DNA from 2 places in the Kitasatospora sp. NPDC058406 genome. Region 2 is predicted to be linked to the other one. Evidence: riboswitches for the same ligand, from Rfam matches in the RefSeq annotation. Region 2 holds a riboswitch; the other holds the start of a gene.
What was found. A riboswitch is a leader RNA that binds a small molecule or an ion and turns the genes downstream of it on or off. The one in region 2 is predicted to bind cobalamin.
Positions count from the first base shown of each region.

Region 1: another riboswitch for cobalamin. It lies ahead of ACFWOG_RS28360 (prenyltransferase/squalene oxidase repeat-containing protein); the one in region 2 lies ahead of ACFWOG_RS24020 (ribonucleoside-diphosphate reductase subunit alpha).

Region 1 covers NZ_JBHXKE010000173.1:14,495-18,525, forward strand. Annotated here, with positions in the region: gene ACFWOG_RS28360 (prenyltransferase/squalene oxidase repeat-containing protein) at 1-1,612, opposite strand, end outside; cobalamin riboswitch at 1,770-1,923, opposite strand; cobalamin riboswitch at 1,996-2,072, shown strand; gene ACFWOG_RS28365 (hypothetical protein) at 2,202-3,629, shown strand; partial or broken gene ACFWOG_RS28370 (short-chain fatty acyl-CoA regulator family protein) at 3,695-4,031, opposite strand, start outside.
Region 2 covers NZ_JBHXKE010000128.1:7,095-24,306, reverse strand. Annotated here, with positions in the region: gene ACFWOG_RS24020 (ribonucleoside-diphosphate reductase subunit alpha) at 1-1,511, opposite strand, end outside; cobalamin riboswitch at 1,696-1,838, opposite strand; gene ACFWOG_RS24015 (hypothetical protein) at 2,345-3,295, shown strand; gene ACFWOG_RS24010 (glycoside hydrolase family 26 protein) at 3,461-4,933, shown strand; gene ACFWOG_RS24005 (hypothetical protein) at 5,160-6,008, shown strand; gene ACFWOG_RS24000 (glycosyltransferase family 2 protein) at 6,082-7,533, shown strand; gene ACFWOG_RS23995 (glycoside hydrolase family 113) at 7,562-8,908, shown strand; gene ACFWOG_RS23990 (acyltransferase family protein) at 8,931-11,183, opposite strand; gene ACFWOG_RS23985 (GNAT family N-acetyltransferase) at 11,298-11,792, opposite strand; gene ACFWOG_RS23980 (helix-turn-helix domain-containing protein) at 12,230-13,291, shown strand; gene ACFWOG_RS23975 (histidine phosphatase family protein) at 13,358-14,131, opposite strand; gene mctP (monocarboxylate uptake permease MctP) at 14,295-15,908, opposite strand; gene ACFWOG_RS23965 (DUF3311 domain-containing protein) at 15,905-16,174, opposite strand; gene ACFWOG_RS23960 (GntR family transcriptional regulator) at 16,567-17,212, opposite strand, start outside.

The sequences.
Region 1 (4,031 bases), on a different contig from region 2:
CGAAGTCCGCGAAGGTCGGGAACGCCTCGTAGTAGTGGCCGTCGATCAGGTTGGCCGGGGCGGTGAGGTAGGAGCTGCCCCGGGCCAGGTCGGGGGCCCGGCCGGCGGGCGTGGTCGGCGGGGTGGTGGTGGCACCGTTCGGGTTGTGGCGGACGGTGGTCAGATCGGTTCCGGTCAGGGCCAGGACGGCCTGCTCGGTGGCGGCCGCGTCGGCCTCGGTGGTCGACTCGTCGGGGCCGAAGCCGCCGTCCTCGCCCTGGCGGGCGGCCAGCCAGGCCTTGGCGGTGGCCTGTTTGGCCCCCTGTCCGACGGCCTTCAGCGTCTGGGCCGCGGCGGCGGTGCTCGTGGTGTCGCCGGCGGCGCCGACGTAGGGGGCGTAGGAGCCGTCGGCCTGCTGGCTCGCGGCGAGCTGGTCCGCGGCCTTCTTCGCGGTGGGCTCGAAGCCGGCCGCCGGGCGCAGGGCGAGGACGGCGAGGCCGGTGGCCACCGGGTCGGACTCGCAGTGGCCGCCGGCCACGATCATCGAGCCGGCGATGCCTCCGTCGGCGCACTGCAGGACCGTGAAGCGGGCGAGCGTCGCGGCGGGCGGCGTGACGCCGGCGCGCTGCAGGGCGATCACGGCCCACGCCTGCACCCAGGGCGAGGCCGCACCGTGGAAGTCCCCGGCCGCGGTGCACTCCCCGTTCTCGCCGGCCGCGACGCACACGTGGTCGGTGAGCGCGGCGATCAGGTCGCGGCCGCCGAAGTCCCGGGGGTTGCCGTCGGTGCTCTCGGCGACCAGGGCCAGCAGCGCGGCGGCCTTGGAGTCGGGCTTGCCGCTCGGCCCGTCCGGGTACAGGAAGGCGTCGGTGTGGGCGGCGAGGTAGGCGACGACCTTGCGCAGGGCCGGGTCCTGGGTCCCGGCGGCGGCCAGGGCTGTCGCGGTGAGGGCGGTCCGGGGGAAGTCGGCCCCCTCGAAGGCCCAGTTCCCCATGTACTCGCCGTTGACGAGGCGGCCCGCCAGCCAGGCCGCCGCGGCGGCGGGGTCTCCCGCGGGCGGCGGGAGGGTCGGGTTCGGCGACGCCGACGGCGACGCGGAGGCGGACGGCGACGGACCGGTGTTCCTGGCCCGGACGGAGTCCGGGGTGAAGGAGGGCGCTCCGCTCGTCCCGCCGATGTCGGTGCCGCCGTACACCCAGGCCTCGACCTCGCCGGGCCTGGGCTTCTGCGTGCCGGCGCCGTAGCGGCTGTAGGACCAGGTCGCCTGGCCGGGCTCGGCGATCCAGTAGGACCAGTACGCCGTCGCCTGGGGGGTGTTGACGCAGGGTTCCTCGGCGACGGCGGGGTACTGGGTGCCGTTGGCGAAGGCGCCGTTACCGAGCCGGCAGATGAAGGCGGGGCCGTCGTGCTCGGTGCCGGTGGTGGTGAAGCCCGCGTTGTGCAGCAGGTTCATCCCGGTCGTGGGGTGGGCGTCGCAGCCGCGGACGACTCCGCCGCCCCAGTGGCCGAAGTCGACGGCGACGATCGCTCCGGTGGTGGCGGTGCACTCCTCGATCGGGTCCGCGGCGGCCCTGCCGGGGTGTCCGAGCAGGACCGTGCCGCCGGCGGCGATCGCGACGGCACCGGTGGCCACCAGGGACGTGAACCCCCGGGCTCTGTGACTCGTACGACTGCTGCTGGCCCTCACCGGCGACTCCCTGATCAGTCGTCGGGATGCCACAGCGCAGCCGACGGCCTCCTTCGCGCGGGGCCGTTCTGACCGCGTCGTAGTCCACGACGACGCAAGCACTCCTGGAACAAGGCCCCGGCGCAGGCATTCCGGCTCACCAGCCCGGGGTGGGGCGGGTCTACGGTTGCGGGTCAGCGCCGGAATCGGACCGGCTTCCCCTGACTGCCGAGGATGAAAAAGCATTTCATCAGACCACGCTCGCGGAGTCGGCGTCAACGAAGCGTCATGTCTCCTTCCCCACCTCGTGACTGCCCCGCCGGTGCGGTAGCGTCCGCGGTGGCCGAGCGGGGGAATCCGGTGTGAATCCGGGGCTGACGCGCAGCGGTGTGGGGCGGTGACCGTGCCGGCCCGAGCCCGAATGCCCGCCCGGCCGCGCAGCATCAGCGAAAGCCAGCCCACGCGATCCGGGCGGCGGCCGCCCCAGCCGCCGCGCGCCCGACCGGGCACCGGGGCCGGGGCCGGATCGGCGCCCGCCACACCAAGGAGCCGTTCCGTGCCCGTTCCCGCCTCCTCGCGCTTCGCCTCCTCACGCGCCGCCTCCGCGGTGACCGTCTCGCTGGCCGCCGGCGCCCTCGTGCTGTCGGCCGTCCCCGCCCACGCGACCGCGACCCCGGCCCAGATAGCCACCTCGAAGAGCACCGGCGTCACCTACCTGAAGTCCCTCCAGGCCGCGGACGGGAGCTACGTCACCGGCGGCGGGCTCTCCAACGAGTGGGCGTTCAGCGCGCTGGCCGCCGCCGGTACGGCCGCGGCGGACGTGACCCCCGGGGGCGACGCCACCAAGAACGCCCGGCTCGTCTACCGCAACCAGCTCGCCGCCGCCACCTGGCCGGGCGCCTCGCCGGTCGTCACCGACTACGAGCGCGGCGCCCTCAACGCGTACGCCGCGGGGATCGACCCCGCGCGCGTCGGGCCGAGCCGCAACCTCGTCGCGGACCTGGTCGCCTACTGGCAGACCGCCGAGCCCGGCTACTACGGCCCCTCCGCCAACTTCAACGGCACGGTCTTCGGGCTGCTCGCCCTCGGCGGCGCCAGGACCCAGGGCGGCGGGCAGCGCGTCCCGCAGGCCCTGCTGGACGCCTCGGTCGCGACCGTGCGCGCCAACCAGCACACCGACGGCGGCTGGAACTACAGCAAGGCCGCCGGCGACCCCGTCGCGCTCGGCCAGGGCAGCGACATCGACATGACCGGCGCCGCCATGGCCTCGCTGTGCAGCGGCGGCGTCCCCAACACCGACTCCGCCGTCGTCGCGGCCAAGAACTTCCTGAAGGGCAAGCTCGTCGCCTCCGGCGCCTTCAACTCGATGTGGGGCGCCAACACCGACTCCAACGGCTGGGCCGTGTCCGGCCTCAACGCCTGCGGGATCAACGCGCAGGGCGTCGACTTCACCAGCGGCACCGGCAAGACCCCGATCGACTTCCTGATCGCCCAGCAGTTCAAGCCCGGCGGCGGCTTCAAGTACCTGCCCACCGACACCACCCCGTCCCCCTACGCCTCCGTGGACGGCCTGCGCGCCGTGGCCGGCGGCGGGTTCACCGCCACCCCGCCCGCGCCGACGGCGGCCGGTGAGCCCGCCTGGGCCGCCACCACCGGCTTCACCTCCGGCACCGCCGCCCGGCTCGCCCTCGTCGTGGACAACGGCACCGCCCCGCTGAAGGTCTGCGCCGTCACCCTCACCCCGACCGGCGCCACCACGACCCTGGGCGCCGTCCTCGACGCCGCCGCGACCGCCACACCGAGCGGCTGCGTCACGTCGGTCACGCCGTCCACCGGCAGCGGCACGATCACCGCGGTCAACGGCACCGCCAACAGCGGCGCGTCGACCTGGAAGGTGAGCCTGGACGGTGCCGCCGCCACCGGCGCCACCCGGGCCACCGTCGTCCACGTCGGCGACACCGTGTCACTGCGCTACGGCAGCTGACCCGCGGCCGGCCCCCCGGCCGGGCGCGGGCTCCCCGTGCCCGGCCACCGCGCCCCGGGCCGCCCTCAGGCGTCGGCCGCCCGCCCCTCCGGTTCGGCGCGGGCGGGATACGGCACGAACGTGCTGGTGTGCTCGTCGATCACCGGCGGGACGCCGACGGCGGGCGCGGAACGCTGCGGACAGGCGGGGCGTTCGCCCACCTTGCACCCGAGGCCGATCGGGGTGGCCGCGCCCTCGTCGCCCAGGTCGAGGCCGGCGGAGTACACCAGCCGGTGGGCGTGGCGGAGTTCGCAGCCGAGCCCGATCGCGAAGGTCTTGCCCGGGCGGCCCCAGCCCCCGGGTGAACGGGTGACGGCGCGGGCGGTCCACAGGTAGCGCCGTCCGTCCGGCATGCCGGCGACC
Region 2 (17,212 bases):
GCGCCGGCCTCGGGGGTCGGGTAGAAGTTGATGTCCACCACGCGGTCGAGGAACGTCACGGCGGTGCGGACGGTCGCGTCCAGACGCTCCCAGTCCATCGCGTTCAGCAGGTCGGCGGCGGTGGCACCGGCGGCGACGTGGGCGCCGAGGTTGACCGAGCCGAGGTTGCAGACGGCGGTCTCGGAGTCGTCCGTGACCTCCAGGATCTCGGTGCAGAGGTTGGAGGAGTGGACGGTGCGGCCGGGCAGCGCGGTCTGGTTGGCGGCGCGGTTGGACGCGTCCTTGAAGGTCATCCAGCCGTTGCCGGTCTGCGCGAGGGTGCGCATCATCCGGGAGTACAGGGTCTGCGCGGGGATGGTGCGGACGGCCTTGCCGGCCAGCTCGGCCTTGAGGTAGGCCTCGTCGAAGTCGGCGCCCCACAGGTCGACCAGCTCGGGGACGTCGGCCGGGGAGAACAGCGACCAGTCGGCGTTGGCGTTGACCCGGCGCATGAACTCGTCGGGGATCCAGTGCGCGAGGTTGAGGTTGTGGGTGCGGCGCGCCTCCTCACCGGTGTTGTCGCGGAGCTCCAGGAACTCCTCGATGTCCGCGTGCCAGGTCTCCAGGTAGACGCAGGCCGCGCCCTTGCGACGGCCGCCCTGGTTGACGGCGGCGACCGAGGAGTCGAGGGTGCGCAGGAACGGGACGATGCCGTTCGACTTGCCGTTGGTGCCCCGGATCAGCGAGCCGCGCGAGCGGATCCGCGAGTAGGAGAGGCCGATGCCGCCGGCGTGCTTGGAGAGGCGGGCGATCTGGGCGTACCGCGAGTAGATCGAGTCCAGGTTGTCCAGCGGCGAGTCCAGCAGGTAGCAGCTGGACATCTGCGGGTGCCGGGTGCCGGAGTTGAAGAGGGTCGGCGAGGAGGTCAGGTACTCCAGCCGGCTCATCAGGCGGTACAGCTCGGCCACCTCGCGCACCGACTGCTCGTTGTCGCCGACCGCCAGGCCACAGGCGACGCGGAGCAGGAAGTGCTGAGGGGTCTCGACGACCTTGCGGGTGATCGGGTGACGCAGCAGGTAGCGGGACTGCACGGTGCGCAGGCCGAAGTACTCGAAGCGGTCGTCGCCGGCCGGGTCGACCAGGGCGTTCAGCGCCTCGGTGTGCTTGGCGACGAACGCGGCGGTGGTGTCGCCGATCAGGCCCTCGGCGTGGCCGACGGTGATCGAGGTGGAGAAGGAGACCACGCCCTGGGTCGCCGCCTCGTCGACGATCTCCAGCGCGAGCAGCCGGGCCGCCAGCTTCGAGTACTGCGGGTCCTCGGCGATCATCGACGCGGCGGCGTCGATGGCCAGGCCGCGCAGCTCGGCGAAGTCCGAGCCGGCGTTGCGGCCGCGCAGCGCGGCGGCGGCGACGTGACCCGGGTCCACCTGGGGGAGGTCGACGCTGCGGTCGGTCAGCACGCGGAGGAGCGCGCCGCCGGGGTCGGAGACCGTACGGTCGGCGGGGGCGGAGCTGGAACCCTGGGCGGGCAGGGTGACTGAGGCAGCGGTGGTCAAGGCGCTCTCTCCTGGCGGCGATCGGCGTCGGTAGATCGGGGGGCCGGGCCGTTCGGGGCAGGGGAGGACGGCGCGGGCGCCCGTGGCGTCGCGCGGCGTGTCGTCCCCGGCCCGCCCGCGAGGCCCGGAAGGTGGTGCTCGTGCTGGGGCCTCTGCGGGGAGGCGCTCGCACACCGTCGGCAGGTACTCGGACTCGCGGGCTCCCATGGGGAGACGGCCGCTCACCGCTGCGGGGCAGTCCCGGACTCGCACCGGGTTCCCCTGCGTCGACAGCAGGGTCGAGCATACATCTAGTGGTGCTCTCTCGATGCGACACCACATGTTGTGCAGCGCGGCGTGTTGGCGCGATGACCGCTGGTACCGGGGCGGGAGCCGGGAAGGGGCGCGGGCCGGGGTTCCGGACGCCCCGGGGCTTGTCAGGATTCGGAAACGGAATGGTGACCGGGGCGGTCGCCGGTCAGGGCCATGCCCTACGATCTCGCCTCATGAGCGACGGAACGGGCGTGCCCGGGGAGTGGTCTGGACAGCCCGCTTCGCCGGGGGAGCAGCCGGCCCCTCCCGCCGGTGCGGGGGGCGCACAGAACCAGCAGCCGGGTGGACCCGGACCGGTGCCGCCGGGGCAGCAGCCCTCCGGCGGCCAGGCCGTGCCGCCGGCACCGGGCGGCTTCGGACCGCCTCCGGCGTCGTACGGACCGCCCGCGCCGCCGCCGGCCCGGCCGCCGGCGCCCGCGGCGCCGCAGCCGCCGCAGTCGATCCAGGTGCCGCCGCCCGTTCAGCCGCCTGTTCAGCCGCCCGCGCCGCAGCCTCCGGTGCAGCCCCAGCCGGCGCCGCAGCCCCAGCCGCCGATGCCGGTGCCCTCGCACCACTGGCAGCATCCGCCGCAGCCGCAGCCGCAGCCGCAGCACCTGCCGCCGCCGCAGCAGCCGCAGCAGACCGAGCCGGACTGGGCCGCGCTCGCCGACCGCAACGCGGCCGAGCACCGGCGCAAGACCCGGTTGAAGATCATCGGTGCGGCCGTCGCCGTCCTGATCATCGGCGGCGCCGTCGCCGGCGGCCTGCTCCTGCTGGGCAAGGACGGCGACGAGAAGCCGATCGCCGGGCCCACGTCGACCGCGACCGGGGCCACCCAGCAGCCGGCGCCGTCTCCGACCGGTTCCGCCAAGCCGACCCCGACGTCCACCCCGACGCCGACCCCCACTCCGAGCGCGACCCCCGACGACCCGTCGAAGCCGCTCTGGGACGCCTCCACCGACCCGGCCCCGCAGGACGCGGCGGCGCTCTTCTCGGCGCTCACCGTGACCGTCAACGGCGCCACCTGGAACCGGACCGTCGTCTCGCTCGACTCGCCCTGCTGGGACGGCAACTCCACGGTCGGCGGTCTCGGCCGGGCGCTCGGCGACCAGGGCTGCCGCCAGGTCCTCCGGGCCACCTACGTCTCCGGCGACAGCGCGGTGACGCTCGGCGTCGCCGTCTTCGACCACAAGATCCAGGCCGAGACGGCCCTGAAGAACTACGTCGGCCACCTCAAGGGCGCCGCCGCCCCGGGGGCGCCGGTCTTCTGCGCCACTCCGGGCTGCACCAACACCAAGAGCATCCTTGGACGCTACGCCTACTTCACCGTCGAGGGTTCCGCCAAGGGCGGCAACACCGCGGACGCCGCCGCGACCGCGGCCGCCACGGGCTTCGGCGAGCACGTGAAGAACCAGCTGCTCCAGCGGGCCAAGACGCCCGCGGCCCCGCCGGCGGCCCCGGCGGGCTGACCGCCCGCCGCCGGCCCGGCCGGCCGTCCCCCGCGTGCCCGCTCGCCGGGACGCGGGGGAGTGTGGCAGGCTCGCGGGCTGTCAGTCGTACGCGTGTCCGGTCGTGGCGGCCCGGGCGTCGCCGCCGGGCCCCCCGGCCGACCCCGGTCTCCGGAGGAGTGCCCCGTGGCCCTGCCCCGCCCGTTGCACGGCAAGCCGGCCGCCCTGGCCGTGTCCGCCGCCGTGCTCGCCACCGGCGCGCTGGTGCTCGGCGGCCGGGACGACCGCTCCGCCCCGCCGCCGCCCGGCCCCGCCGGGCCGACCGGACGCAGCGAACTCACCCTCAACGGCGCCGGCCGCGCCCTGCCCCCCGAGGTCGGCCGCGACCTGCTGGCCCGTGATCCGCAGGCCTCGCCGAACGCCCGGGCCGTCCAGCAACTGCTCGCCGACCTGGAGGCCACGGCCCGGTCCGGCCGCTCCGGCGGCACGGTGATCGGCCAGCACATCGAGGGGCACAACGAGCGCTACAACCCCGAGTACGGCGACTACCGGGGCACCAAGCCGGTCGGCTACTACTACAAGAAGGCCGCCGACATCACCGGCAAGCTGCCCGGCTTCGTCGAGACCGACCTCGGCCCCGGTTACGGCCAGAGCGGCTGGGGCGTCGGCAACCCGCGCTCCTACTCCGAAGGGCGCTGGCCCGCCTGCGCGGTCGGCTGGCAGTACACCGACGACGCGGTGGACCTGATGGCCGCCGTCTGGTCCGGCCACCCGCGTGCGGCGGACGGTACGTACGGCGCGGCCGGCGTCCAGAAGAACTGCGACGGCACCGCCACCGAGCTGCCGGACAACGGCGGCGCCCCGGCCGGCCTGGTCGGCATGTCCTTCCACCAGCCGTACCCGGGTTCGGACGTCAAGTCCTTCGACCGGGTGCTCTGCTCGTCCTCGCCCGCGGCCGGCGACCCGGGCTGGTTCGGCCGGGTCGTGGACAGCACCGGCGGCACCCCCGAGTACCGGGCGCTGCTGACCGACCTGTCCTTCCTCGCCGACCACCTGGAGTACCTCGCCGCCCACGACGTGCCGGTGCTGCTGCGCCCGTACCACGAGATGAACGCGGCCGACTGCGCCCGCGGCTTCTGGTGGTCCGGCCAGAAGCCGGCCGACTACCAGGCGCTCTGGCGGATCACCTACCACTACCTGGTGGAGACCCGGGGCCTGCACAACCTGCTGTTCGCCTGGACGCCGGTCTCCTGGGACGGCGCCCCGGGCGTCGACCCGTGGAACTACTACCCGGGTGCGCAGTACGTGGACCTGGTCGGGGTGGACGACTACAGCGGCAGCCCGGCGCGCCCGATCGGCACCGGCGAGGTGTGGACCAAGCGCTACTACGACGGCCTGGCCGGGTACGGCAAGCCGCGGATCCTGGCCGAGTCCTTCGCCGTCCCGGTCAACTCCCGCCAGTCGGACACCCTGCGGCGCACCCCGTGGACGATCTGGACGGTCTGGGGGCAGTCGCTGACGGCGGACAACCTGACCCCGGACCAGCCGCGCAACTCCAACGCCGACGTCAAGGCCACCTACGACGACGCCCTGGCGCTCACCGGCGGTTCGGCGGCGTTCGGGGCGAACGTGGACTGGAGCGGCCTGCACGTGCGGTGATACCGGTCGGCGGCGGCCGGGGCCCGGGTGCCGGGGCCGGTGCCGGTGCCGGGGAGGCGGACGGCGGTGCGCCGGGCCGGGCCACCGGCTGCGGTCGCGGCCTTCGATAACAAGTCGGCGGCCCCGGGCCGCCCGGAATTCCGGGCCGCCGACCCGTGTGGCATCCTGTGGCCCGGAATCGAGCGGGCTGATGCCGGGGGACACCCGGCGGGCGGGGGTACGGGAGATGACACAGGTGCGTCCGGACCGCCCGGCCGGTGGCATCGCCGTGGCCTGGGGAGCCGTCCTGCTCGGCTGGGCGGCGTACAACTGCTTCTGGCAGGCCGGTGTCGCCACCTTCGTCAAGGGCATCTTCTACTACGGCAGCGACGCCGTGACCGCCGAGACCGGCAGCCTCAACTACGGCCTGCTGTACCTGGTCTCGGGCGTCCTGTTGCTGCGCGGGCACGGCTGGGCGCGCGGGGTGGCGGTCGGTGTGGCGCTGGTCGAGGGCTACAACCGGGTGCGCAGCCTGACGGGTGCGCTGCTGGACGAGCCGCAGCGCCGCTGGTTCACCGGGACGACCGAGGGCTGGCTGAAGCTGGTGACCTTCGGGCTCGGCGTGCTGGTGACGGCGGTGCTGGTCCTGCTGCTGGTCCGCTCGCTGCGGCGGCCGGAGACCGGCCGGGAGCCGGCGCCCGGCCCGTGGGCGGCGCAGTCGCCGTTCCCCGGGCAGACGTTCCCGGGGCAGCCGCCGTTCGGCGGGCCGGTCCAGCAGCACGCCCAGCATGCCCAGCCGCATGCCCAGCAGGCGCCGGCCGCCTGGGCACCGCAGGCCCAGCCCTACCCCCAGCCCCAGCCGCAGGCGCAGCCCCAGCCGCAGGCGCACCCCCAGCCCTACCCGCACGAGCAGCCGACCCAGACCGGCTGGCCCCAGCCCCAGCCCCAGCCCCAGCCCCAGCCGTACGCGTCCGGTCCGGCGGCCCCTCAGCAGCCCTGGCCGGCCCCGCCGGTGGCGCCCGGACCGGTCACGCCGGGCCCGATGGCGCCCGGTCAGGTCCGGCCTCCCCAGGACACCCCGCCCTACCCGGGGTAGCCTGCTGGATGCTCCGGCCGTTGGGCCGGACGGATGAACGCTCAGCCGAAGACGACGAGGAACCCCTTTCACCATGACCTCAGCAACACCGGTGCGGACGGTCCTGACCACGTCCCGCGAGGCGGCCAGGCTCGCCGACCGGCAGATGTCGTGGAAGCCCCGGGTCGTCCCCTTCTACCTCTCGTTCCTGGTCATCTTCGGCTTCTCGACCTGGGCCTACGTGCCCAACCCGACCCCGCTCGGCTGGGTGATCACGATCCTCTGGGGCATGCCGGTGTTCGGCGTGCTGATCGGGTTCCAGGGCGTGCTGATGGTGCGCCGCCGGATCCGCAAGGCCGGGCGGATGACCCCGCCGGTGCCGGTCGACGACGACTACCTGATCGTGCTGGTACCGACCATCGGCCGGCACGACACCTACCCGGCGCTGGAGCGCTCGGTCCTCTCGTACGTCGAACACCTGCCGGTCTACTTCCCGTGGATGCGGGTGGACATCCTCACCGAGGAGGGCTGCGCGGCCGGCGAGAAGATCGACGACCTGGCCGCCCGGCACCCGCTGATCCGGGTGGTGACCGTCCCGAAGGCGTACGAGACGCCGAACGGCACCAAGTTCAAGGCCCGCGCCAACCACTACTCGCACGAACTGCGGATCGACGAGGGCGAGGCCGAGGACGACGTCTGGGTGCTGCACATGGACGACGACACCGGTGTCGGGCCGGACACCGCCGCCGCGGTGGCCCAGTTCATCAACCGGCAGCGCCGGGCCGGGGACGACGCCAAGCACATGGCGCAGGGCATCCTGACGTACCCCCGCGAGAACGCCGTCTCCACCTTCACCTGGCTCGCCGACGCGATCCGCCCGGCCGACGACATCGCCCGGTTCCGCGCGATGACCGGCACCGGCACCCCCATCGCCGGCGTGCACGGCGAGCTGCTGCTGGTGCGGTCCTCGGTCGAGGCCACCATCGGCTGGGACTTCGGCCCGAAGACCATCGTCGAGGACGCCCAGATGGCGCTCAACTTCTGCCTGCGCTACCCGGGCCGCAGCGACTGGTTCAACGGCCGCTGCTACGGGGCGTCGCCGGCCGGGGTCAAGGACTTCCTCAAGCAGCGCGAGCGCTGGGCCTGGGGCCTGGTGGCGCTCTGCTTCAACAAGTCCATCCCGCTGCGGTTCCGGCTGTTCATCGGGATGGGCATGGTCAGCTGGGTGCTCGGCCCGCTGCAGCACGTCGGTCTGGTGCTGCTGGTCGCGTGGTTCACCGGGACGATGAACACCTCGCCGGTGACCCAGTCGGTGGTGCTGGTCTGGTCGATCAACTTCGCCTACGTGATCTGGACGTACTGGGAGGGCCTGCGGCTGAACGTGGTCGCTTCGGCCAACCACCGGCGCAAGTGGTGGGAGCCGATCGTGGTGGTCGCGGCCATCCCGCTCTTCTCCTTCCTGGAGGGCTGGGGCGGTCTGCGGGGGCTGATCAAGTTCCTGCGCCGCGAGGAGAACAAGTTCGTCGTCATCGCCAAGCCGGCCTGACGGATCACACGGGACTGCTGCCAGAGCCATGAAACGTTTCGTCATCTTCATCCTGCCGACCGCCGTGCTCGGCATCACCGTGGGCGTCCCGATCCTGTTCGGGGACCACCCGGTCAAGTTCGACCACCGGCGGCCGACCGAAGTGCACTTCGCCGGCGTCGCGGAGGAGCAGGGCCGCGTCTGGGGCTTCGGGAAGGACACGCCGCAGGAGCCAGTGGACACCGGCCCCAAGGTGGTCCGGCCGTGGACCGAGGGCAGCCCCGAGTGGGGCGTCCAGGTGTACTGGCTGGACGACCCGAACGACCCGGAGAACTTCGTCCGGGGCAAGGTCGACCGCATCGTCGACTACGTGGTCGGGCTCAACGCCAACGCGCTCTCGGTGACGTTCCCGTACTACACGGTGGGTGCCAGGGCCAACGCGGTCGCGGCCCGGCCGACCACGCCCGGCCCGGACCGGCTGGCCCTGCTGCTGGACGCCGCGCACCGCGCGGGCCTGCGCACCACCGTCCGGCCGCTCCTGGACGAGGAGGCGCTCAAGTACACCACCACCGGGAACTGGCGCGGCAACATCGCCCCGGCCGACCGGGACGCCTGGTTCGCCAGCTACGCCGCCTTCCTGACGCCGTACCTGAAGACCGCCCAGGACCACGGCGCGGCCGAGTTCACCATCGGCACCGAGTTCAACTCGCTGGAGAGCGACCCGCACTGGGCCGGGCTGGTGGAGCAGGCGCGGAAGACCTTCCGCGGCGAGCTGGCCTACGACGCCAACTGGGACAACTGGTCCAAGGGCGCGATCCCGGTGCCGGTGGAGCAGACCGGCGTCGACGCCTACTTCCCGGCCAAGTCGGCGGGGGACGACGCCTCCGCGGCGGACCTGGTGGCCAGCTGGAACACCTGGCTGGACAAGCGCGGCAAGGGCGTGCAGCCGACCACCAAGCTGACCGAGGTCGGCATCCCGGCGCAGAAGGGCGCGTACAAGACGCCCGGTGACTTCTACACCAGGCGCGAGCTGAACGAGCCCGTGCAGGCGACCTGGTTCACCGCGGTCTGCCAGGTCGCCCGGGAGCGGAAGCTCGCCGGGGTGTACTTCTGGTCGCTGTACTTCGGCATCGACCCGACCCTGCCGACCACCGAGGACACCCCGCGGATGGACTTCGCCGGCCGGCCGGCCTCGGAGAAGGCGATCCGGGACTGCTTCGCGCAGACGTACGAGGTGCCCGCGGCCCCCGAGGGCCATGGCACCGCCGCCGCGAGTGCGCCCGCCGCCCCGGGCACGACGGCGAGCCCGGCCCCGGGTGCCACCACGCCGGCCCCGAGCAGTCCTGCCCCGAGCGGATCGGCCCCGGGCAGCCCGCAGGCCACGCGCAAGCCCTAGCAGGACCCGGCTAGGGCTGGGGCTAGGGCTGGGGCTTGGCGGACGGGCTCGTGCTCGTCGACGGCTTCCCGGCCGCCGGCGGCTGGGTCGTCCCGGTCGCCCGGCCCGTCGGCGTGCTCTGGCCGGTGGGCGTGGGCTGGCCGGTGGCGGCCGGCGACGCCGTCTGGGCGGGTGCCTGGGCGGGTGCCGGGGCCGGAGTGCCCGGTTGTCCCCCCGGGGTGGCCTGCGGCGTCGCGGGCGGGGGCCCGTCGGCCCGCACCCCGGCGAGCGCGTCCGAGATCTGCTGCTCCAGCCACGGCGTGACCACCCGCATGCCGGCCGGCGTCAGGTGCACGCCGTCGGTGGCGGGGGAGACCAGGTGGCCGTCGCGGTCCTTCCAGAGGCAGGTGCCGTCCGGGCAGTAGAAGGCGTTCAGGTCGAGCAGTTGGACGGTGCCGGCGGAGCCCCGTACGAACTCGGCGACCTGCTGGTTGTAGCAGGTGCCCCAGGTCTTGTTGATCGCGCCGTTCTCGACCCGCTCGTTCATCAGCAGCACCTTGGCGTCGCCCGCGCGCTGCCGGATCAGGCCGACCGCCTCGGCGAGCTGGGTGCCGTACCGGGTGCGGTAGTACTCGTCGCACGGGTTGAGCCAGGTGCCGTCCAGGTACTGCTCGGCGGCGTCCCAGCCGAGGTGCAGCACGACCGCCTGCGCCCCGGTCCGGCCCAGGTCCCGCTCCCAGCGCCCGGTGCGGTCGCGGCACTCGTCGGTGGTGTCGAACTCCTCCTTCGAGGTGCCGCGCACCCTCTCCGCGCCGAACACGCCGCAGCCGCTGATCCCGCCGTCGACCACCCGGAAGCGGTCGCCGTGCCGGTACAGGCCGGTGGCGAGGTCCTGCGAGAAGGAGTCGCCCAGCGCGAGCACCAGCGGCCGGCCCGCCGAGCCGGAGCGCATGTCGTACGAGACCCAGGCCGGCAGGTACCAGGCGCCGACGGTGGCGACCGCGGTGGTGGCGGCGAGGATCGGGACGGTCGGGAAGGGCCGCCAGCGCATGACCCGCACCCGCTCGGTCGCGGTGTGCAGCAGCCAGGCCAGCACCCAGGAGAGCGGTGCGCCGATCGCCAGCAGCATCGGCGGCGAGATGTCGTCGACGAACCGCTGGAGCATCCAGTAGACCGGCAGGTGCAGCAGGTAGAGGCTGTACGAGATGGTGCCGGTGAGCCGCAGCGGCGGCAGCGAGAGCAGCCGGACCAGCGGGCCGCGGTCGTGGCAGAGCGAGGCGACCAGGACGGCCGAGAGCGCGGCCACCGCGGCCAGGCCGCCCTGGTAGAGCCACGGCTGCTTGTAGTCGTGGACGGTGAGGCTGGCCGCGACCAGCCCGCCGAGCGTGGCGGTGCCCAGCAGGGTGAGCAGCGCGGTGCCGGCCGGTCCGGAGGCGGCCCGGAAGCGTCGCTGGGTGCGCGGGCCGGCCCCGGCGCCGTCCGCGGCCTTGCGCCGCAGCCGCAGGTAGACCACGAAGGCGGCGGCGGCCCCGGCGGCGAAGCCGACCGCGCGGGTCTCGGTGCCCAGGTAGAGGCGGTCGGCGTTGGAGCCGTTCCACATCAGCGGGGCGACGGCGGCGGAGAGGACGAACAGCACGCCGGTGGCGATCCCGGTCGCGGTGAGCGAGCGGCGGCAGACCGCGTGGATGAGCAGCAGCAGCAGCGGCCAGACCACGTAGAACTGCTCGGTGATGCTGAGCGACCACATGGCGGCCAGCGGGTCGATCCCCGCGTAGTGCTGCCAGTAGGCGTCCCCGCGCTCCAGCTGGGCCCAGTTGGCCACCTGGGCGAGGGCGGCCAGGGCCTGGGGGCGCAGCTCCTTGACGTCCTTGAGCGGGCTGACCAGGGCGGAGAGCGCGACCACCAGGAAGACGGTGGCCAGCAGGCCGGGCAGCAGCCGCTTGGCACGGCGGCGGTAGAAGACGCCGAGCGCGATCCGGTCGGTGCGGTCCAGCTCGCGGATGAGCACCAGGGTGACCAGGAAGCCGGAGAGGACGAAGAACGCGTCCACGCCGAACAGGCCGTTCTGGAACCAGTTGGTGTGGTAGAGCAGCACGGAGGCGATGGCGAGGCCGCGCAGGCCGTCGACCGACGCGAAGCGCACGGACGGGGGGAGGGGGCGGGGCGGCTCCGGAGGGGGCGCCGGTACCGCGTACCGGCTGCCGCGCGGGGCCGGGATACCCCGGGCCTCGCGCATGTCCTGGAGCGTGGGTCCGCTCGCCGCCGAGGGCGCGCCGAGGCTGGGCCCGTCGTGCATGGGTTGTTCTCCCCCGATCGATGGGCTGCCGCGAGGTGTCTCGATCAGAGGTTTATATCAAAAGACCCCGGTTGATCGTCGGCCGGCCACCCGGAACCGGGGCCGGACCGGGCGTCAGAACGCCAGGCTGTACACCATCAGATCCACGCCAGGGTGCGGCGACCAGTCGCGGTCCGGGGACCGGCGGAAGCCGACCCGCCGGTAGATGCGGTGGGCGGTGGTCATCTCCGGGCGGGTGGAGAAGGCCATCCCGGCCAGGCCGAGCTCGCGGCTGCGGGTGAGCGCCGCGCGGACCAGGGTCTCGCCGACGCCCCGCCCGCGGGCGGCCGCCGAGGTGGCGAGCATCCGGATCTCGCCCTCCTCGGGGGTCGCGATGTCGGCCCACTCGGTGCCGCCGACCGCGAAGGTCACGCAGCCGAGCACCCGTCCTTCGGCCGCGTCGACCGCGACGAGGAGTTCGGCCTCCCGGGCCCGGCGGGCGGCGTCGCGCAGGAGGTGGACGTAGTCGCTCTCGGGCGAGGTGTGCCCGTCACCGACGAAGGCCTCGACGGTGATGCGGCCGGCGTCCTCGAAGTCCTCGGCGCGGGCCGGGCGGATGGCGATGTCCATCCGGTCAGTGTGCCGGAACCGCTGCCGGCGCCGGTCGCCGGGTCGGCCGTGGACGGACCGACGCGGTCGCCGGTGGTGTCGGCGGTTCCGGTGGCAGTGAGGGGAGCGGAGGGGGCGGTGGCGGTGGCGGGGTCGGCGGACGGGCGGAGGGAGGCGGCGGGCATGGTGCCGTAGAGCCGGTCGGGCAGGGCGGGGTCGACGGGGTAGCCGCCCGGGCGGTGCCAGTTGTCGCGTCCGGCGGCGTCCTGCTGCGCCACCTCGCGTCCGATCAGGGCGCCGAGCAGGCCGATTCCGCCGACGGCCCCGACCAGGGCGAGTGCGCTGGCGATGGTGTCGGAATCCATGACTCCACTCTGCTCGCGTCGCCGGACGCCTACGAGTGGCAGGAATGCCTTAATGCATCGAAAAACTGCCAGCGGTCGTCCTATCCTGGGGGCATGCTCAAGAACGTGGTCGCGGTGGTCCTCGAAGAGCTCCACCCCTTCGAGCTCGGTGTCGCCTGCGAGGTGTTCGGCCTGGACCGCAGCGCGGACGGCCTGCCCGGGTACGACTTCGCGATCGCGGGCGCCCGCCCCGGCCTGCACCGGACGCACGCCGGCTTCTCCGTCGACGTCCCGCACGGCCCCGAGCGCCTCGCCGAGGCCGACCTGGTCGTGGTCACCGCGACCGGCGTCCGCCCCGCGTACCCGGCTCCGCTGGTGGACGCGGTCCGGGCGGCCGTCGAGGGCGGCGCCCGGGTGCTCTCCATCTGCAGCGGAGCCTTCGTGCTCGGCGCCGCCGGCCTGCTCGACGGCCGCCGCTCCACCACGCACTGGCGGCACACGGCGGAGCTGGCCTCGCGCTTCCCGCTGACCACGGTCGAGCCGGACGTCCTGTACGTGGACGACGACCCGGTGATCACCTCGGCCGGGACGGCGGCCGGCATCGACGCCTGCCTCCACCTGGTGCGCCGGATGCAGGGCGCCGAGGTGGCCCGCGGGATCGCCCGGCGGATGGTGGTGGCCCCGCACCGGGAGGGCGGCCAGGCGCAGTTCGTGAACCGGCCGATGCCGGAGCACGACGGGGACTCGCTCGCGCCGCTGCTCGACTGGATGCGTCACCACCTGGACCGGGAGTCGACCGTCGAGCAGCTGGCCGCCCGGGTCCACATGTCGCCGCGCACGTTCGCCCGCCGCTTCCAGCAGGAGACCGGCACCACCCCGCACCGCTGGCTGACCGGGCAGCGGCTGCTGCTCGCACAGCGGCTGCTGGAGTCGACCACGGAGCCGGTGGACGCGATCGCCGCCCGCTGCGGCTTCGGCAACGCGGCCACCCTGCGGCACCACTTCGGCCGCCGGCTGGGGACCACCCCGCTGGCGTACCGCCGCTGCTTCGCCGAGCCCGAGACGTCCGCCGTCCGGGCCACCGGGCCGTCCGTGCCGGCCGCCCGCGCGGGCGGCCCCGTACCCGGCCGTCCCGTACCCGGCCGTCCCGTACCCGGCCGTCCCGCGCCGGCCTGAGCGGCCCGGGCGCCCCGCCGGCCGGTGCCGCTCGGGCCGGCGCCGCTCAGGCCCGGGCCGCGGGGGTCACTCCCCGTCGCCCAGGTGCCCCGTGTCGTTCCAGTGCCCGGGCCGCAGCCGGTCGCCCTCCGCCCGCCAGAGGCTGGTGGAGCAGTTCCGCACCGGCTCCAGCGCGGTCAGCTGCGCCTCGGTGAGCCGGTCCAGCGCGTACCTCAGCATCAGCACGGTGCAGTCGTGGGCGACCAGCAGGACGGGCCGGCCGGCCTCCTCGGCGCAGATGTCGCGCAGCACGCTGCGCACCCGCAGCGCCACGTCCGCCCAGGACTCCCCGCCGGGCGGGCGGTAGTACAGCTCGCCCATCTTGCGCCGCCGGGCCGCCTCCTCGGGGTGCTTGGCCTCGATGGCGGCCTTGGGCAGCATCTCCAGGATGCCGAGTTCGCGGTCGCGCAGCCGCTCGTCGTAGCGGACGGCGAGGGAGACCGGGACGGCGCCGAGCCCGGCGGCCTGGGCGAGCGCGATCCGGGCGGTCTCGGCGGTGCGCACGTACGGCGAGCACCAGACGCTGCGCGGGCGGTCGGCGCTGGGCAGGCCGGCCCACCAGCGGCCGAGGGCGTGGGCCTGCTGCTGGCCGTGGAGGGAGAGCGGGATGTCCGCGTCCCGGCAGCTGATCGGCACGCTGAGCGCGCCGACGGCCTCGGCGAGCTGGAACTCGACGTTGGCGGTGGACTCGCCGTGGCGGGTGGCGATCAGGACGGACGGCAGGCCGGTGGCCGTCGCGCCGGGTGGGTGGGTGGTGGTGGAGAGGTGTTGACCGTTGAGCGTGGTGCCGAGTTCTGCCATCGCCGCTGCTCCCCGTGGGTCGGTCAGTTGCCGGCCGGTTCCGGTCCGGTCTGGTGGTGCCCTGTTGGTGCCCTGTCCGTGCGGCTGTTCATACATATGATCGCGCCGCCTCTCCAGTGTTGACGGAGGAGACGGCGCGATCACAGGGCGCGCACGGGGTGCGTCAGTGCGCCGTCACGGGCTCCGGCGCGTTCCTCGGCTCCTCGTCGCCGCTCTCGGCGCCGTAGTCGGCCGGCCGGGTCTCGTCCGGGCTCTCCGGGGCCTTGGCGGCCCGCAGCGCCAGGGTGAGCGCGACCGAGACCAGCAGGTTGAGCACGAAGGCGGTGAGCCCGATGTAGCCGATCTCGCCGATGCCGGGGATCTCGGCCGAGTTGCCGCCGAAGTGCTTGGTGGCCGGGCTGGCGATGCTGTACGCCTTCCAGGTGCCGTAGACCATGCCGGCCGCCCAGCCCGCCAGTAGCGCCCAGTGGTGGAACCAGCGGGTGAACAGGCCGCCGACGATCGCGACGAAGGTCTGCAGGATCCAGAGGCCGCCGAGCAGCTGCAGGTTGATCGCGGCCTGCTTGTCCATGCCGAGCACGAACACCAGCGCGCCGACCTTCACCAGCAGCGAGACGAACTTGGCCACCCGGGTCTCGTCGGCGGGAGTGGCGTCGGGCTTCAGGTACTCCTTGTAGACGTTGCGGGTGAAGAGGTTGGCCGCCGCGATCGACATGATGGCGGCCGGCACGAGCGCGCCGATCCCGATCGCCGCGAAGGCGACGCCGGTGAACCAGTCCGGGAACATGTTCTCGAACAGCTGCGGCACCGACAGCTGGGTGTTGAATGTCTTGTCGCCCTTGCCGACCCCGGCCGCGATCGCCATGAACCCCAGCAGCGCGAGCAGCCCCAGCATCAGCGAGTAGGCGGGCATGATCGCCATGTTCCGGCGGACGGTGTTGCGGGACTTGGAGGCCAGCACGCCGGTCACCGAGTGCGGGTACATGAACAGCGCCATCGCGGAGCCGAGCGCCAGCGTCGCGTACGTCCACTGCTTGTTCTCCGGCACGGTGAGCGAGCCGGTCGCCTTCGGCGCGGCGAACTTCTCGCCCGCCACGTCGAAGATGTGACCGAAGCCGCCGAGCCGGATCGGGATGTAGATCACCGCGACGATGATCACGACGTAGATCAGGGCGTCCTTGACGAAGGCGATCAGCGCGGGGGCCCGCAGCCCGGAGGAGTAGGTGTACGCGGCCAGCACGCCGAAGGCGATGAACAGCGGCAGGTCCTTGACGAACCAGTTGGCGTTCTCGCCGCCGCCCACGCCCAGGACGTCCAGCACCGCCTGGATGCCGACCAGCTGGAGGGCGATGTACGGCATGGTGGCGAGGATGCCGGTGAGCGCGACCACCAGCGAGAGCGGCTTGGAGCCGTACCGCCCGCGGACGAAGTCGGCCGGCGTGACGTACCCGTGGACCCGGGAGACCGACCAGAGCCGGGGCAGGAAGAGGAAGACCAGCGGGTAGGCGACGATCGTGTACGGCACGGCGAAGAAGCCCGCCGCGCCGGTCGCGTAGACGGCGGCCGGGACGGCGACGAAGGTGTACGCGGTGTAGAGGTCGCCGCCGAGCAGGAACCAGGTGACCCAGGTCCCGAAGCTGCGCCCGCCGAGGCCCCACTCGTCGAGGTGGAGCGCGTTGTCGGCGCGGCGCCACCGGGAGGCGAGGAAGCCCATCACGGTGACCAGCGCGAAGAAGAGGACGAAGACCGCCAGCGCGGGCACGTTGACCCCGTTCATCGGGCGCCACCCGCCTTCCGGTCGGCCCGGCGGGCCTTCTCGTCCCGGTTGATCAGCAGGTAGGCCGCGACCGTGAAGACGGCCGAGACCGGGACCCAGAGCAACTGGTACCAGTAGAAGAAGGGGACTCCGCCGGCTTCGGGGTCGAGCTTGTCGTACGAGCCCACCCAGAGCATCGCGACGATCGGCACCAGCAGGGCGAGCGCGGCCAGCACCCGCTCGGGGGTGACCGCCGGGAGGTCCGGGGGGCCTTCTGGCTCGGGCATGACAGGTTGGTCGGTATCGAGGTCTGACGACATGGTTCGGCTCCGCTTCGGAGGGTTTCACCTCGTCGGCGCCGCAACCCCGAGGAGTCGCACACCCCCCGCGGGTCCGCCGAGCAGCACCAGTGGTGATCGACAGTCAGTACGGATGCGGAATCTAGAGCATGGAGTGACCCGTGTCACTGGGTTCGCGCAACTTCCCGCCATCCGGGCGATGTGCGCGCCACCCCGGTGGTGCGCACGCCGGGTGGGTGCCCCGCACGCCTGGTCAGTGGAACGCGCGCCGGTAGGCGGACGGGCGCGGAGGAGGGGTACGCGCGCCGGGCAAACGGAACGGGCACCGGCGTGTGCGGGGAGTGCACGCCGATGCCCGGAAGCACGGAGGAGGGGTGCGGCTACTCGGGCAGCTCCGGCCGCTTGAGGCGGGTGATGAACTTGTAGCGGTCACCGCGGTAGATCGAGCGGACCCACTCCACCGGGTTGCCCTCGGCGTCGAAGGAGTGCCGGGCGAGCTGGAGCATCGGCAGGCCGAGGTCGGAGCCGAGCAGTCCGGCCTCGCGCGGGTCGGCGAGGGTGGTCTCGATGGTCTCCTCGGCCTCGGCCACGGTGACGCCGTACACCTCGCGCAGGGCCGTGTACAGCGAGTTGTGCTTGGCCAGGTTGCGGCGCAGGGCGGGGAAGCGCTTGGCGGAGAGGTGGGCGACCTCGATGGCCATCGGGTCGCCGTTGGCCAGCCGGAGGCGCTCGATCCGCAGCACCCGGCCGCCGGGCTTGATGTCCAGCAGCGGGGCCAGCCGGTCGTCGGCGGTGATGTAGCCGATCTCGATCAGCCGGGAGGTGGGCTCCAGGCCCTGGGCGCGCATGTCCTCGGTGTAGGAGGTGAGCTGGAGGGCCTGCGCCACCTTGGGCTTGGCGACGAAGGTGCCCTTGCCCTGGATGCGCTCCAGCCGGCCCTCGACGACCAGCTCCTGGAGGGCCTGCCGGACGGTGGTGCGGGAGGTGTCGAACTGAGCCGCCAGTGCCCGTTCGGGCGGAACCGGG